Regions from separate parts of the Massilia phyllosphaerae genome, predicted to be linked through region 1. Evidence: predicted binding sites of a transcription regulator. Region 1 holds the regulator's gene; the other holds the start of a gene.
The links. Region 1 encodes sigma-54, which starts transcription at its own class of promoters, with help from an activator protein. Its sites were predicted from a motif close to TGGCANGNAANCTGCTTT; they were not measured.

Region 1 (7,193 bases):
CACCGCGCCGAGCGCGGCGATCGGGGCGAACAAAATGACGCTGTAGCCGCGGTAGGCGGCCAGCATCAGGAACGCCAGGGCGGCAAGGACGATCAAGAACGACATGCGGTCTCCTTCAGCTGGCGCAGGCGGCGCGCCTTCAGGTCCGCGATGCGGTCGTCGTCCCAGGTGTAGAAGCCCTGGCCGCTGGCGGCGCCGCGCTCGCCCTTGTCCACGTGGTCACGCATCAGGTCGAGCACGTCCTCGTCCTTGGCCAGTGCGGGCATCAGGTTGGCGCCGATCCCCGCCAGGGTGTGCAGGCCGCCCAGGTCGGCGCTTTCGAACGGCCCCATGATGCTGTAGCGGCGTCCGAGGCAGGCTTTCATCACGGCGTCCACGGTCGCCGGCGTGGCCGCACCCGAGCGCACGATGTGCAGGGCTTCGCGCAGCACGGCGAATTGCAGGCGGTTGCCGATGAAGCCCGGGATCGCGGCCTGCAGCACCACCGGTTCGGCCTCGATGCCCGCCAGCAGCCGCACGCTGCGGTCGACCACGGCGGCGTCGGTGGCGCTGCCCGGCACCACCTCGACCAGCGGGATCGCATGCGGCGGATTCCAGAAGTGGGCGACCAGAAAGCGTGCGCGCCGCTGCATGTGTGCGGCCAGGGCGTCCGGCGGAAAACCGCTGGTGTTGCTGGCGATGATGGCATCCGGCGCCAGCACGGCTTCCAGCTGCGCATACAGCGCGTGCTTGGCCGCCAGCACCTCGGGGATCGCCTCGATCACGAGGGCGGCGCCGGCCAGCGCATCGAGTGTGCCGGCGACGCGCAGGCGCGCCAGTGCGCCATCGCGCCCTGCCCTGTCAATGACGCCGGCGTCCAGCAGCTCGGCCAGGATGCCGGCCGCCACGGCCGGGATGCCGGCGGCGCGCTCCGCGCTGGACTCCACCACCACCACCGCGTGGCCGGCCAGCGCGAACTTGGTAGCGATGCCGACGCCCATCAGGCCGCCGCCGGCCACGCCGACGATTTCTTCGTATGCCATATGTCTTGCTCCTCTCAGAAAAACTCGTCCAGCAGGCGGTAGAAGGCCGTGCGCGCCGGGTCGGGCTGCGTACCGTACGCGCGCAGGAAAGGCGCGACCCACTCGGGTCCCAGCACCTCTCTGATGTCGCGCGTGGCCAGCGCCAGGTCTTGCCAGCGGTCGGCCACGCCGAGGCGTCCGCAGTCGATCCAGCCTGCCACGTCAGCATCCTGCACGATCAGGTTCGTCAGGCAGGCGTCGCCGTGCGTGACCACCAGGTCCTCGCGCGCCGGGGCCTGCGCCTGCAGGCGCGCGAACAGGTCGGCCGGCGCCAGGTCGCGATGCGCCTCGTCGAGGTCGTCCGCGTCGACCAGACCGGCCTGCAGGCGCGCGCCAGCAAGGCCGATGCGCTGCGCGGCGCGGTGGGCGAACGGGCAGCCGGCGGGGTCCAGCGCATGCAGGCGGCGCAGCGCCTCAGCCATCAGGCGCACTTTGATCGCGGGGTCAAACGCGGCGTCTTCCAGGTTGCGTCCGGGCAGTTCGCCCAGCAGCATCCAGTACTGCCCTGCCTCTTCCGCCCACTCGCGTACCGGCGCGCAGGGGATGCCGGCGGCGGCCAGCCAGCGCAGGCGTTCGGCTTCGCCCGGCAGTTCGGCCAGCAGCCCGGCCGGTTCGGTCTTGAGGTACAGCGACGGCTGGCCGGGCGCATCGAGCCGGAACACCGACGCTGCCGAACAGCCCGCGAGCGCTTCGGTCCAGCGGTAGCCCTGCAGGCGTGCGCGCCAGCCGGCCGGCGGCTGAAGTAAGGTGGAGTCCACGGCGCTAGTCGAGATGGCGCAGCGGATGGGCATGCGCCGGCCACACCGGCGCGAAGAAGTCCGCCACCATCCCGGGCGTGACCTGCGCCAGCGCCGGCGGATTCCACCGTGGCGCATTGTCCTTGTCGATGACGAGGGCGCGCACGCCTTCCAGGATCTCGCCATGCTCGAAGGTGCGGCGCACCAGCGCGCGTTCCAGGCGCAGGCAATCGGCCACGCCGAGCGAAGCGCCGCGCACCAGCAGTTCGGCAGTCACGCACATCATCAGCGGCGAGCGCTGGCGCATCGCGCCCAGCGCCTTGTGCGCGAACGGGTCGGTTTCCCGTTCGAGTGCAGCCATGGTGTCCGCCACCGAGGCGGCGCCGAAGCAGCGGTCGATCAGGTCGCGCTGCGCCTGCAGTTCGCTGCTGCCGGCCTGGCCGGCGAACGGTGCGGCAAAGGCGCGGATCGCAGCGGGCACATCGGCGCCGGGCGTCGACGCCAGCAGCGCATCCAGGGCCGGCAGCTGCGCCGACGGGACGAACACGTCGGCCAGACCCACGTAGAGCGCGTCGGCGGCGCCGATGGTGGCGCCGGTCAGGCCGAGGTACCAGCCCAGCCGCCCCGGCGCGTGCGACAGGAAATGGCTGCCGCCGACATCGGGGAACATGCCGATGTTTACTTCGGGCATCGCCATTTTCGTGCGCTCGGTCACGATGCGCAGCGCGCACTCCGGGCCGCCCTGGGAAATGCCCATGCCGCCGCCCATCACCACGCCGTCCATCAGCGCAATATACGGTTTCGGATAGAAATGAATCAGGTGATTCAGCGCGTATTCTTCGGTGAAGAAATCCTCGAGCAGCGCGCTGCCGCCCTGCGGCGGAAGCTGCCCGACCTGGTGAAAGAAGCGGATGTCGCCGCCGGCGCACAGGGCTTTTTCGCTGCTGCTGCGGATGAGCACCGCCGCCACGGCAGGTTCGTCGCGCCAGGCCAGCAGCGCGTCGGTCAATGCCCGCACCATGTCGAGCGACAGCGAATTCAGGGCTTTCGGCCGGTTCAGGGTAATGATGCCGGTGCCATTGGCGATCCGGGTCTCCACGGTGTCACTCATGTTATTTTTTATGGATTTTAAAATAACATTGTAACGTGCAGAGCGCGCCAAGAAGCAAAAAGGGCGCCCCATGCGCCCTTAGTCTACGGTGCTTCAGCCGGCAGTCTATGCCGTGGCCGGAGCCTCGTCTCCTCCTTCTTCAGTCAGGCGCTTGAGCGCGGTGTGACTGTGATTTTGCAGCATCTGTTTGTATTTGACGACCTGGCGGTCGAGGCGGTCCATCAACATGTCGATCGCGGCATACAGGTCATGCGCGGCGCTCGTGATATGGAGGATCTTGCCGGCAACACGCAGGTTGATCTCGGCCTTCTGGCGTTTGTCTTTCTGGGTAAGATTGTCGATGCAGAGGATGACGTGGGAGTCGATCACTTGATCGAAATGGCGGGTAATGCGTTCCAGCTTGTTCTGCACGTATTCACGGATGGCCGGGGTGACATCGAGATGATGACCACTGATGGTGAGATTCATACACACTCCTCCTGAAAATGCGCGGCTGTCCGAACGCTGATAAAAAGTGCGCGCAGCGGACAGCTGCTGTTACAGAGATTTGCGGAGGCTGACGGGCGGGATTTTTAACGCTTCGCGATACTTTGCGACCGTACGGCGCGCAATGACCATTCCCTGTTCCCCCAGCATTTCCGCGATCTTGCTATCGGATAATGGATTCTTGGGGTCTTCGGCTCCTGTGAGTTGCACGATGAGCGCACGAATCGCCGTCGAGGAGGCTTCGCCCCCTGCTTCGGTCGCCACGTGGCTCCCAAAAAAGTACTTCAGCTCGAACATGCCGTGCGGTGTCAGCATGTATTTCTGCGTTGTTACGCGAGAGATTGTGCTCTCGTGTAGACCTAGTGTATCAGCTATCTCGCGTAAAACAAGGGGCCGCATGGCAACCGCGCCGTGCGAGAAGAAGTTGCGCTGGCGGTCGACGATGGCCTGGGCCACGCGCAGGATGGTGTCGAAACGCTGGCGCATGTTCTTGATGAGCCACTTCGCTTCCTGCAGTTGCGCGCCCAGCTGGGTCTCCGATTTGCCCTGCTTGAGCGCCTGCGCGTACAGGGTGTTGACGCGCAGGCGCGGCATCACTTCGGGGTTCAGCTGCACGCTCCAGCCGTCCTTGGCGCGGCGCACGATCACGTCCGGCACCACATAGTCCGACACGTCGGAAGCGAAGGCCGCGCCCGGGTGCGGATTGCACTGGCGGATGACGGCCTGGGCTTCGCGCAAGTCTTCGTCGTCGCAGTCGAGCGCTTTTTTCAGCTTGTTGAATTCGCGCTGCGCGAACCAGGTGAGATACTTTTCGACGATGGTCAGCGCCATGCGCCGCGTGACCAGCGGCACGCCCGGCATGCGGCGGATCTGCAGCGCCAGGCACTCGGCCGCGCTGCGCGCCCCCACGCCCGGCGGGTCCATGCTCTGCACCATCGCCAGCGCGGTGCGCAGCTCGTCGAATTCGATTTCCAGCTCTTCCGGCAGGCGCGCGTAGATGTCGTCCAGCGCTTCTTCGAGGTAGCCGTTGTCGTCGAGCGCGTCGACCACCAGCTCGACCAGCGCACAGTCGCGCGCCGCGCTGCAGGTCATGCGCACCTGTTCCATCAAGTGTTCGCGCAGGGTGACCGGGCTGGCTTCCAGCTGCGGGCGGCCATCTTCGTCGTCGCCGCCGCTGCCGCGGCCGGGCTCGCCCCAGTCGCCGCCATCGCCGTCGCCGCCGCCCCCGTCTTCTGCGCCGCCTTCCGGCGCGTCGCCTTCGCTGCCGCTGCCGCTGCCGCTGCCGTTGCCCTCTTCCCCATTCGCGGTCTGGCCTGGCGCCGGAGCCTCGCCCGGCGTGGCGGCATTGTGGTTGATGGCGCCGTCGGCCAGCAGGCGTACCGAACGGTCGAGCGGATCGTCGAGCCGCTCGAGCAGCGGGTTATCGCTCAGGACCTGCTCGATCTCCTGGTGCAGTTCGAGGGTGGACAGCTGCAGCAGCCGGATCGACTGCTGCAGCTGCGGGGTCAGTGCAAGGTGCTGTGATGTCTTGAGTTGCAGCGTCTGTTTCATGACTACATCCGGAAATGTTCACCCAGGTAGACGCGGCGGACCGATTCATTGGCGATGATATCGTCGGGGCGTCCGGATGCGAGCACCGCGCCCTGGTTGATGATGTAAGCGCGGTCGCAGATACCGAGCGTCTCGCGCACGTTGTGGTCCGTGATCAGGACGCCGATGCCGCGCTCCTTCAGGAAGCGCACGATGCGCTGGATCTCGATCACCGCGATCGGATCGACGCCGGCGAACGGTTCGTCGAGCAGCACGAAGCGCGGGTTGGTCGCCAGCGCGCGCGCGATCTCGACGCGGCGCCGCTCGCCGCCCGACAGCGACAGCGCCGGGTTCTCGCGCAGCTTCTCGATCTGCAGTTCGGCCAGCAGTTCGTTCAGGCGCTCGGTGATGCGCGCCTTGGACAAGGCCTTGCCGTTCTCGCGCTGCAGTTCCAGCACGGCGCGGATGTTTTCCTCGACCGTCAGCTTGCGGAACACCGAGGCTTCCTGCGGCAGGTAGGACAGGCCGAGCAAGGCGCGGCGGTGGATCGGCAGGCCGGTGACGTCGTTGCCGTTGATGTCGATGCTGCCGGCGTCCGAGGGCACCAGGCCGACGATCATGTAGAACGAGGTGGTCTTGCCGGCGCCGTTCGGCCCCAGCAGGCCGACCACTTCGCCGCAGGCGACCTGCAGCGAGACGTCGCGGACCACCAGGCGCTTGCCGTAGCTTTTCTGGAGGCCCTTGGCGGTAAGGGTGCTGCTGCCGGCCTGGATGGCGGTGGCTTCTGCGCGTAATTCCATTATTGCTTTCCTGAAGACGAAGACGACTCTGCCGCATTGCCCGCGGCCGGCGCCGGGGTGGTGGCCGGTGCGGCCGCGGCGCCGCGGCGCGGTGCCAGGATCAGCGTGTTGCGGCCCTGTCCCGGCGTGCTCTGGCCACCGGCGTTGCCGCCGACGTTCGCCTGTTCGGTGCGGTTGTCGTAGGAGATGAAGGCGCCGTTCACCTCGCTCGACAGGCGGCCGTTCTCGAGCTGGCGGACGGTGGCGTCAGAAAACAGCTTCACGAGTTCGGTGCGCTCGTCGTATTCGATGCGCTGGGCCTGGCCCTCGACCCACAGGTTGGGGCCGCCGTCGCGCTTCTGGCGGAAGCTGGCGACCTTGCCCGGCGCCGCCGTCAGGGTCAGGACCATGTAGCCTTCGGGCGATTCCTTGAGCACCGCCTTGTCCGACTTGACCGTCAGGGTGCCGCGCGTGAGCACCACCCGGCCGGTCAGGGTGCGGATCTGGGTGACTTCGTCGATGTGGGCCTGGTCGAACTCGATGGCGGCCTGCTTTTGCGCATCCGCGCGCTCGGCCGCGGCGTTCAGGGCCGCCAGCGACAGCGCGACGACGGCGATTGTTTTTTTCATTGGATGCAGATCCTTGTAGATATCAGCGTGCCGCGGCCGGCGCCGGCGCGGCCGCGGCGGTGGCCGCGGTCTTGCGCAGCGGCTGGTAGATCATGGTGCCGCGGCCCTTGCCCGGCACGCTGGCGCCGGTGGGGTCGTTGTACCCGACCAGCAGTTCCTTGCGGCTGTCGTAGGCGATGTATTCGCTGTCCATTTCCTGGGTCACCGTCGGGCCTTCGCTCTGTTTGATGACGGCCTTCGAGAACAGTTTTACCAGTTCGGCGCGGTCGTCGTATTCGATGCGCTCGGCGCGTCCTTCGAACCACTGGTCGGGACCGCGGTCGCTCTTCTGGCGGAAGCTCACGAACTTGCCCGGCGCCGCGGTCAGGGTCAGGTAACTGTAGCCGTCGGGCGTTTCGGTGGCCACCGCCTTGTCGGCCATGACCGTGAGCGTGCCGCGGGTCAGCACCACGCCGCCGGTGAAGGTGCGGGTCTGGGTGGCCTCGTCGATGTGGGCATCGGCGAACTTGATGGAAGTCGGCTTGAGCGAATCCGCCCGTTCCGCCGATGCCTGCAGGCTGGCCAGGGCCAGGGGCAGGAACAGTGCTGCGGTGGCAAAGATCTTGTTCATTGGATGCTGTTCCTCATTGCGTGCATATCAGCGTGCGCTGCGTGGCGGGAAGACGATCTTCCCGCGCCCGCCCAGCTCCACCTGTTGCGTGGCGTTGTTGGCGACCATGCCGACGCCGTGCGCGGTCGCCGTGCCCACCTTCATTTCGATCGCCCGGTCGGTCTTCGCGATGTCCTCGTCGGGCAGGAAGGTCAGCGCCTCGGTGCGCACCCGCAGCGGCCGGGCGTTGGCGGCGCCGGGCCGCTGGATG
Region 2 (7,193 bases), on a different contig from region 1:
TGCCTTCGACATCCCGATCACGGTGGTGTCGCTGCTGCTGCCGATCGCCGCCTCGGGCCTGGCGCTATGGCAGGTCGGCCGCGCCCGCCTCGGCCCCATCCGGCTCGCGCTCAGCGCGCTGTTGATGGGGGCCGGCATCAATGCGATGCACTATACCGGCATGGCGGCGATGCGCATGGCGCCCGGCATTGTCTACGACCCCTGGCTGTTTGCGCTGTCGGTGCTGATCGCCATCGGCGCCTCGGCGCTGGCATTGTGGATCGCGTTCCGCCTGCGCCGCAATACGCCCTGGGTCTGGCTGCCGCGCGTCGGCGCCGCCATCGTGATGGGCTTTGCCATCGTCGGCATGCACTATACCGGCATGGCTGCGGCCAATTTCCCCGAAGGGGCCGTGTGCATGGCCGCGCGCGACGGTGCGCACAGCGGCGGCCTCGCCTTGTTGGTCGTGATCGCCACTTTCGGCGTGCTGAGCCTGGCCCTGATGGCGTCCGTGTTCGACGCGCGCCTGGAAGCCAACGCGCGCATCATGGCGATGTCGCAGGCGACCGCCGCCGAGCGCGAGCAGCTGCTGGTGCGCGAGCGCGCCGCGCGCGACCAGGCCGAGCACCTGAGCGCAATGAAGGACGAATTCCTGGCCACGCTGTCGCACGAGCTGCGCACGCCGCTGAACGCCATCCTCGGCTGGGCCGGTATGCTCCAGCGCGGGGTCAGGGACGAGGCCACGCTGCGGCGCGGCCTGGACACGATCGAGCGCAATGCGCGCGCCCAGGGCCAGCTGATCGACGACCTGCTCGACATGAGCCGCATCGTCGCCGGTACCCTGCGCCTGGACGTGCAGCGGGTCGACCTGGCCAAGGTGATCGAGGCTGCACTCGGCACGGTGCAGCCGGCCATAGCGGCCAAGCACATCACGCTGCGCACCGAGCTGGCCGCCGAGGCGAGCGACATGTGCGTCGACGTGCTCGGCGACCCGGGCCGCCTGCAGCAGGTGCTGTGGAACCTGCTGTCGAACGCCGTCAAGTTCACGCCCGGCGGCGGCACGGTGCAGGTGGCGCTGGCGCGCGACGGCGGCGATGCACTGGTCCGCGTGAGCGATTCCGGCATCGGCATCGCGCCGGAATTCCTGCCGCACGTGTTCGACCGCTTCCGCCAGCAGGATGCCTCGATCACGCGCCGCCACGGCGGCCTCGGCCTCGGCCTGGCGATCGTCAGGCAATTGGTCGAGCTGCACGGCGGCACCATCGAGGCCGACAGTGCCGGTGAAAACGCCGGTACCACCTTCACGCTGCGCCTGCCGCTGGCGGCGCCGGCATCCGGCGCGCAGCCGGAGGCGGGGGAGCGTACCGGGGCCACTTCCGAGATGGAGGCGCTGGCCGACCTGTCCGGACTGAGCGTGCTGCTGGTCGACGATGCGCCGGACACGCTCGACGTGATCGAACAGATCCTGCAGCAATGCGGCGCCGCGACGCTGGCGGCCTCGAATGCCGCCATGGCGCTGGCCTTGCTGGACCGCCAGGGTGGGCAAAAGCATCCGGACGTGATCGTCAGCGACATCGGCATGCCCGACGTCGACGGCTTCGAGCTGATGCGGCGCATCCGGCACCGTCCGCACGACGCCGGCGGCGAGATTCCGGCAATCGCCCTGACCGCGCTGACGCGCCAGGACGACTACAACAAGGCGCTGCAGGCCGGCTTCGACGATTACCTGGCCAAGCCGGTCGATGCGGGCGCGCTGGTGGCGCGCATCGCCGACATGGCCGCGCGCCGGCGCACCGGGGCGGCCACGCGCAGCAGCTGATTTATTGGAAGGTCGTCTCGCGTTCCGGCGTGGCGCTGATCCGGTGGATCGCCAGGTCGGCGCCGTCGAATTCCTGCTCGGGATCCAGGCGCAGGCCGACCGTGGCCTTCAGGGCGCCGTACACCAGCCAGCTGCCCAGGCCCGCGATGGTGACGCCGAGCACGGTGCCGGCCAGCTGCGACAGCAGCGACACGCCGCCCAGCCCGCCCAGTGCATGGCTGCCGAAAATGCCGGCGGCGATGCCGCCCCAGGCGCCGCACAGGCCGTGCAGCGGCCACACGCCGAGCACGTCGTCGATCTTCCAGCGGTTCTGCGCCAGCGTGAAGGTGGTGACGAACAGGGCACCCGCCACCGCACCGGTGACCAGCGCACCCAGCGGGTGCATCAGGTCGGAGCCGGCGCACACCGCCACCAGGCCGGCCAGCGGACCGTTGTGGGTGAAGCCGGGGTCGTTGCGGCCTAGCAGGAAGGCGCTCAGGGTGCCGCCCACCAGCGCCATCAGCGAATTCACGGCGACCAGGCCGTTCATCTTGTCCAGCGTCTGCGCGCTCATCACGTTGAAGCCGAACCAGCCGACCATCAGGATCCACGCGCCCAGCGCCAGGAAGGGGATGTTCGACGGCGGGTGGGCGGCGATGCGGCCGTCCTTGGCATAGCGGCCGCGCCGGGCGCCGAGCAGCAGCACCGCGGGCAGGGCGGCCCAGCCGCCGACCGCATGCACCACCACCGAGCCGGCGAAATCGTGGAAGGGCGCGCCGAAAGTCGACGCCAGCCAGTCCTGGATGCCGAAGCGGTTGTTCCAGGCGATGCCCTCGAAGAAGGGATAGACCAGGCCGACCAGCAGCGCGGTGGCCGCCATTTGCGGATGGAACTTGGCGCGCTCGGCGATGCCGCCCGAGATGATGGCCGGGATCGCGGCGGCGAAGGTCAGCAGGAAGAAGAACTTCACCAGCGAATAGCCGTTGTTGGCGACCAGGGTGTCGGTGGCGCCGAAGAAGTGCACGCCGTAGGCGATGCCGTAGCCGACGAAGAAGTAGGCGACCGTCGACACCGCGAAGTCGATCAGGATCTTGACCAGGGCGTTCACCTGGTTCTTGCGGCGCACCGTCCCCAATTCCAGAAAGGCAAAGCCGGCGTGCATCGCCAGGATCATGATCCCGCCGAGCAGGATGAACAGCGCGTCGGCGCCGCTTTTGTAAGCTTCCATGCAGTACTGTTCCTAAAAAAGTGCAGGCGAAATGCGTAAGCACTTTTTAGTAGCAATAACCGTTCCATTTTGGTGAGCGATGCACCTCGTGCGGGCGCTTCGAAACATGCGCCCGATTTTCGTGCACGAGCACCGTCGTGGTGCGCCGGTGCGCCAGATTGGATGAGTCGGCTTGTCTTTCTTATATCGGACGTTCGCCCAGATCGATCTCGCGCCTTTCCTCATGGCTGCGCCGGCCGGCTTCCAGCAACTGCATGACCGCGATCGCGTCGGCCAGCGGGATAGGATTCGGTGCGCCGGTCAGGATGGCGTCGCGCACGCCGCGGTAGTATGCCTGGTAGGCGCCATTCTCGGTGGCGATCGGGGTTGCCGTCACCGTGCCCTTATCTTCCAGCGACAACATGCCCATATCCGGATCGATGCCCCAGGCATCGTCGTCGCCGTCCGGCATGCGGCCCGTCTTCAGCGTGGCTTCCTGCGGATCCAGGTGCTGCTTGACGTAGCTGCCGCGCGTGCCGTACAGCGCCACGCGCGGACGCGGTGCGGCCGTCAGCATGCTGGCGGCGACGTCCACGCGCAGGCCGTCGGCATAGCGCAGGCGCGCCTGGACACAGTCGTCGGCCTGGGTGCCCGGCCGCAGCGCCGCCAGGTCGGCCTGGATCGCCAGCGGCCAGCCGAAGTAATGCAGCGCCTCGTGCAGCATGTGCGGTCCGAGGTCCAGCCAGGTGCCGCCGCCCGCGGCCGCGGCTTCCTTCCAGCGCGGCTGCGGCTGCGGACGGAAGCGGTCGAAATGGATGGCGGCGTGGCGGATGGTGCCGAGCGTGCCGGCGGCCAGCACCTTCGCCGCGGTGCGCGTGCTGCTGTCCCAGCGGCGGTTGTGGAACACGCTCAGCAGCAGGCCGCGTTCCTGCGCCATCGCGGCCAGGCGCAGTGCCTCGTCGACCGTCGCCGTGAACGGCTTGTCGACCACCACGTGCTTGCCGGCCTCCAGGGCCAGCGCGGCCAGTTCGAAGTGGGTGTCGTTGGGACTGGCGACGACCACCAGGTCGACCAGGTCGCTGGTAGCCAGCGCACGCGGGTCGGCCAGCACCGCGACCGCGTCGCCCAGTGCGGCGTGCACCTTGTCCGGGCCGCTGCTGGCCACGGCCGTGATCTGCAGGCCGGGTGTGGCGCGCACCAGTGGCGCATGGAAAGTCTGGCCGGCCATGCCGAAACCGATGAGGCCTACCCGTAGCGTCTTGTCTTGCATGTTCCCTCCGTGTTTGACGATCGGGAGAGTGTAGCGTAGGGCGGCGTCAGCGGTACTTGCGCAGGAAGTCGAGCAGCACGCGGGCGGCGATGTCGGCGTCGTCCGCCGTCATGGTTTCGAGCGGATTGTGGCTGATGCCGCCGTTGCCGCAGCGCGTGAACAGCATCGCGACCTCGGTCACGGCGGCCATCGCCATGGCGTCGTGGCCGGCGCCGGACAGCAGGTCGAAGCGCGGCAGGCCGGCGCGCTGCACGGCCTCGCCCAGCTGGTCCATCAAGCGCGGCGCGCACGGCGCGGCCGGCGCTTCCAGCAGCTTTTCCACTTTCAGGCCGATGCGGCGGCGCGCGCACACCGCTTCGATGCCGTCGAAGACGTCACGCACCGCCGCCAGGCGTTCCTCGTCGCTGGCGGCGCGGATGTCGAGCGACAGCCGGCAGCGGCCCGGGATCACGTTGACGGAACCGTCCGGCACCGCCAGCTGGCCGACGGTGCCGACCAGCGCGCCGGCGCCGCTGCAGCGTCGTTCCACCAGCAGCACGACCTCGGCCGCGGCCGCGGCGGCATCGCGCCGCATCGACATCGGCGTGGTGCCGGCGTGGCTGGCCAGGCCCTCCAGCTCGAGCAGGTAGCGCGAGCTGCCGGCGATCGCCGTCACCACGCCCAGCGGCAAGCCTTTTTCGAGCAGCACCGGCCCCTGTTCGATGTGGACTTCGACGTAGCCGAGCAGGGTGGACGGATCGCGCGCGATGGCGGGGATGGTCGATGGGTCGTGACCCGCCTGCTCCAGCGCCGTGCGCATGCTGGTGCCGCCGGCATCGAGCGTGTCGAGCAGCGCCAGGTCGAAGCGGCCGGCCACCGCGTTACTGCCCAGGAAAGTGGAGCGGAAGCGCACACCTTCTTCCTCGGCAAAGGCGATCAGTTCGAGGTGGTAGGGCAGGCGCTCGGCGCGCGTGTGCAGCTGCTTGACGATGGCCAGCGGTAGCAGGATGCCGAGGCGGCCGTCGTACTTGCCGCCGTTGCGTACGGTGTCGTAGTGGGAGCCGGTGATCAGCGTTTTGGCATCGGGATCGTCCGCCGTGTAGCGCCCGACCACGTTGCCGACCGCGTCGATGTTGACCTCCATGCCGGCGTCGCGCATCCAGTCGGCCAGCCGCGCGGCGCTGCGCTGGTGGGCTGGCGTCATGTAGGCGCAGGTGAGGCCGTCCTCGTCGTCGCTGATGCCCCCCAGCTCTTCGGCCCATGCCATGATCGCGGGACCGAATGCGAGTTCGGCCCCGAGCAGGCCGTTCAGGCGGATCTCGGCGATGCGGTGCACCTGGCGCAGCGCTTCCGCCATCTCGTCCGGCAGCCCGTTGCCCAGGCGCCGGCGGAAGGTGGCGATGATGGCCTGGCGCGTCAGGCCCTGGCCGGTGGGACCCTTGACCGCCAGGATGAAGGGAAAGCCGAAGCGGGCGTTGTAGGCGGCGTTCAGCTGGTGCAGCGCCGCGTACTCGTCCGGGCTGCAGCGGTCCAGGCCCGAGGCGGCCTGCTCGCCGGTCGATTCCGCGGTGAGTTCGCCCGCGATCGCGGCCTTGCCCGCCAGTTCGGGGTGGGCGCGCAGCAGCGATAGCTGCTCGTCCTCGCTGGCCAGGACCACCGCGTCCTGCAGCGCCAGCTTGAGCGCGGCCAGGCTGGCGAACGGACGCCCGGCGGCGGCGCGTTCGGGAATCCAGGGCGAGTGTTCGTAAATGCCGTGCAGTTGTGCCACGAAGGCGGCGGTGTCGAGGCGGTTGAGATCCGAAAGAGTCGTCATGATGGAGGTTCCGATAGCAGCATCCGATGATAGCCGGACCACGTTGTCTATTTATATGGCGCCGATGATGCCGGCCATATCGCGCGCCGCATCATGCCTTGACCAAGGCCCGGGCGGCGGCCGTCACCTGGTCGCGCAGCCACTTGTGCTCGGGCGACTGGTGCATCCGCTGGTGCCACAGCTGGTAAAAGCGCATCGGCGGGAATTTGATCGGCACCGTGAAATTCTTCAGCGGCAGCGTCTTCTCATAGAAGCGGATGAACTGGCGCCCGGTGGTCAGCACCAGGTCGGTCTGGGTCAGCATGTATGGAATCAGCCCGAAGTAGGGCGACTCCACGGCCACCTTGCGCTGCAGGCCCTCGCGTTCGAGGAAGGCGTCGACCACGCCGTAGTAGCCGGGCAGCATGGCGGACGGCGCCACGTGTGGCAGGCTGAGGTAATCCTCGAGCGTCATCGCATCGCTCGCGGTGCGGCGCGCATAGGCGCTGTCGGCGCGCATGGTGCAGATGATCGGGTCTTCGAACAGCTTCGAGATGTGCAGGTGCGCCGGCGGCTCTTCCCAGTTGGCGATGACGAGGTCGATTTCGCCGTCGGACAGCATGCGCAGGTAGTCGGTGCCCGGTCCCAGGTGGTGCAGGGTCACGCGGCTGTTGGGCGAGCCGCGCCGCAGCGCCGCCACCACGCCCGGCAGGAACTGGGTGTCGAGATAGTCCGGCGCCGCGATGCGGAAGGTGCGCGCCGCTTCCTCGGGCATGAAGGGCGACTTCTTGATGAACAGGCTCTCGGTCTCGTCGAGGATGCGCTTGGCCGGCTTGAGCAGGCTTTCGCCGTGCTGGGTCGGCACCATGCCGCGCGCGCCGCGCACCAGCAGCGGATCGCCCGTCAGTTCGCGCAGCTTGCGCAGCGACGCCGAGATCGAGGGCTGCGGCTGGTTCAGCTTGAGCGCCACGCGCGAGACGTTTTTTTCGACCAGCAGCAGGTAGAGGATGCGGATCAGGTGCAGGTCGAGATGCTGGGGCAGGCTGGACATCGATTCAGTCGAGTAAGCGGGTCTATGCGGCAGGTATATGCGTGTGCGTATGTTGAATATACGGTATTTTTCATGTTGAATAAATGGAAAGCGGATTATCTTGTTGTAACTTGCCTG

Region 2: a site for sigma-54 is predicted at 3,055-3,072, ahead of U1H99_RS17290 (ammonium transporter). Genes of this name have one in related genera too.

The regions. Positions count from the first base shown of each region.
Region 1 is NZ_JAXSQX010000008.1:235,189-242,381, forward strand. It holds gene U1H99_RS26165 (GntP family permease) at 1-105, opposite strand, end outside; gene U1H99_RS26170 (3-hydroxyacyl-CoA dehydrogenase family protein) at 93-1,022, opposite strand; gene U1H99_RS26175 (APH(3') family aminoglycoside O-phosphotransferase) at 1,037-1,819, opposite strand; gene U1H99_RS26180 (enoyl-CoA hydratase/isomerase family protein) at 1,824-2,909, opposite strand; gene hpf (ribosome hibernation-promoting factor, HPF/YfiA family) at 3,015-3,377, opposite strand; gene U1H99_RS26190 (RNA polymerase factor sigma-54) at 3,447-4,946, opposite strand; gene lptB (LPS export ABC transporter ATP-binding protein) at 4,949-5,725, opposite strand; gene lptA (lipopolysaccharide transport periplasmic protein LptA) at 5,725-6,333, opposite strand; gene lptA (lipopolysaccharide transport periplasmic protein LptA) at 6,356-6,943, opposite strand; gene lptC (LPS export ABC transporter periplasmic protein LptC) at 6,971-7,193, opposite strand, start outside.
Region 2 is NZ_JAXSQX010000004.1:325,215-332,407, reverse strand. It holds gene U1H99_RS17295 (MHYT domain-containing protein) at 1-1,798, shown strand, start outside; gene U1H99_RS17290 (ammonium transporter) at 1,800-3,005, opposite strand; gene U1H99_RS17285 (oxidoreductase) at 3,187-4,254, opposite strand; gene U1H99_RS17280 (allantoate amidohydrolase) at 4,301-6,046, opposite strand; gene U1H99_RS17275 (LysR family transcriptional regulator) at 6,138-7,076, opposite strand.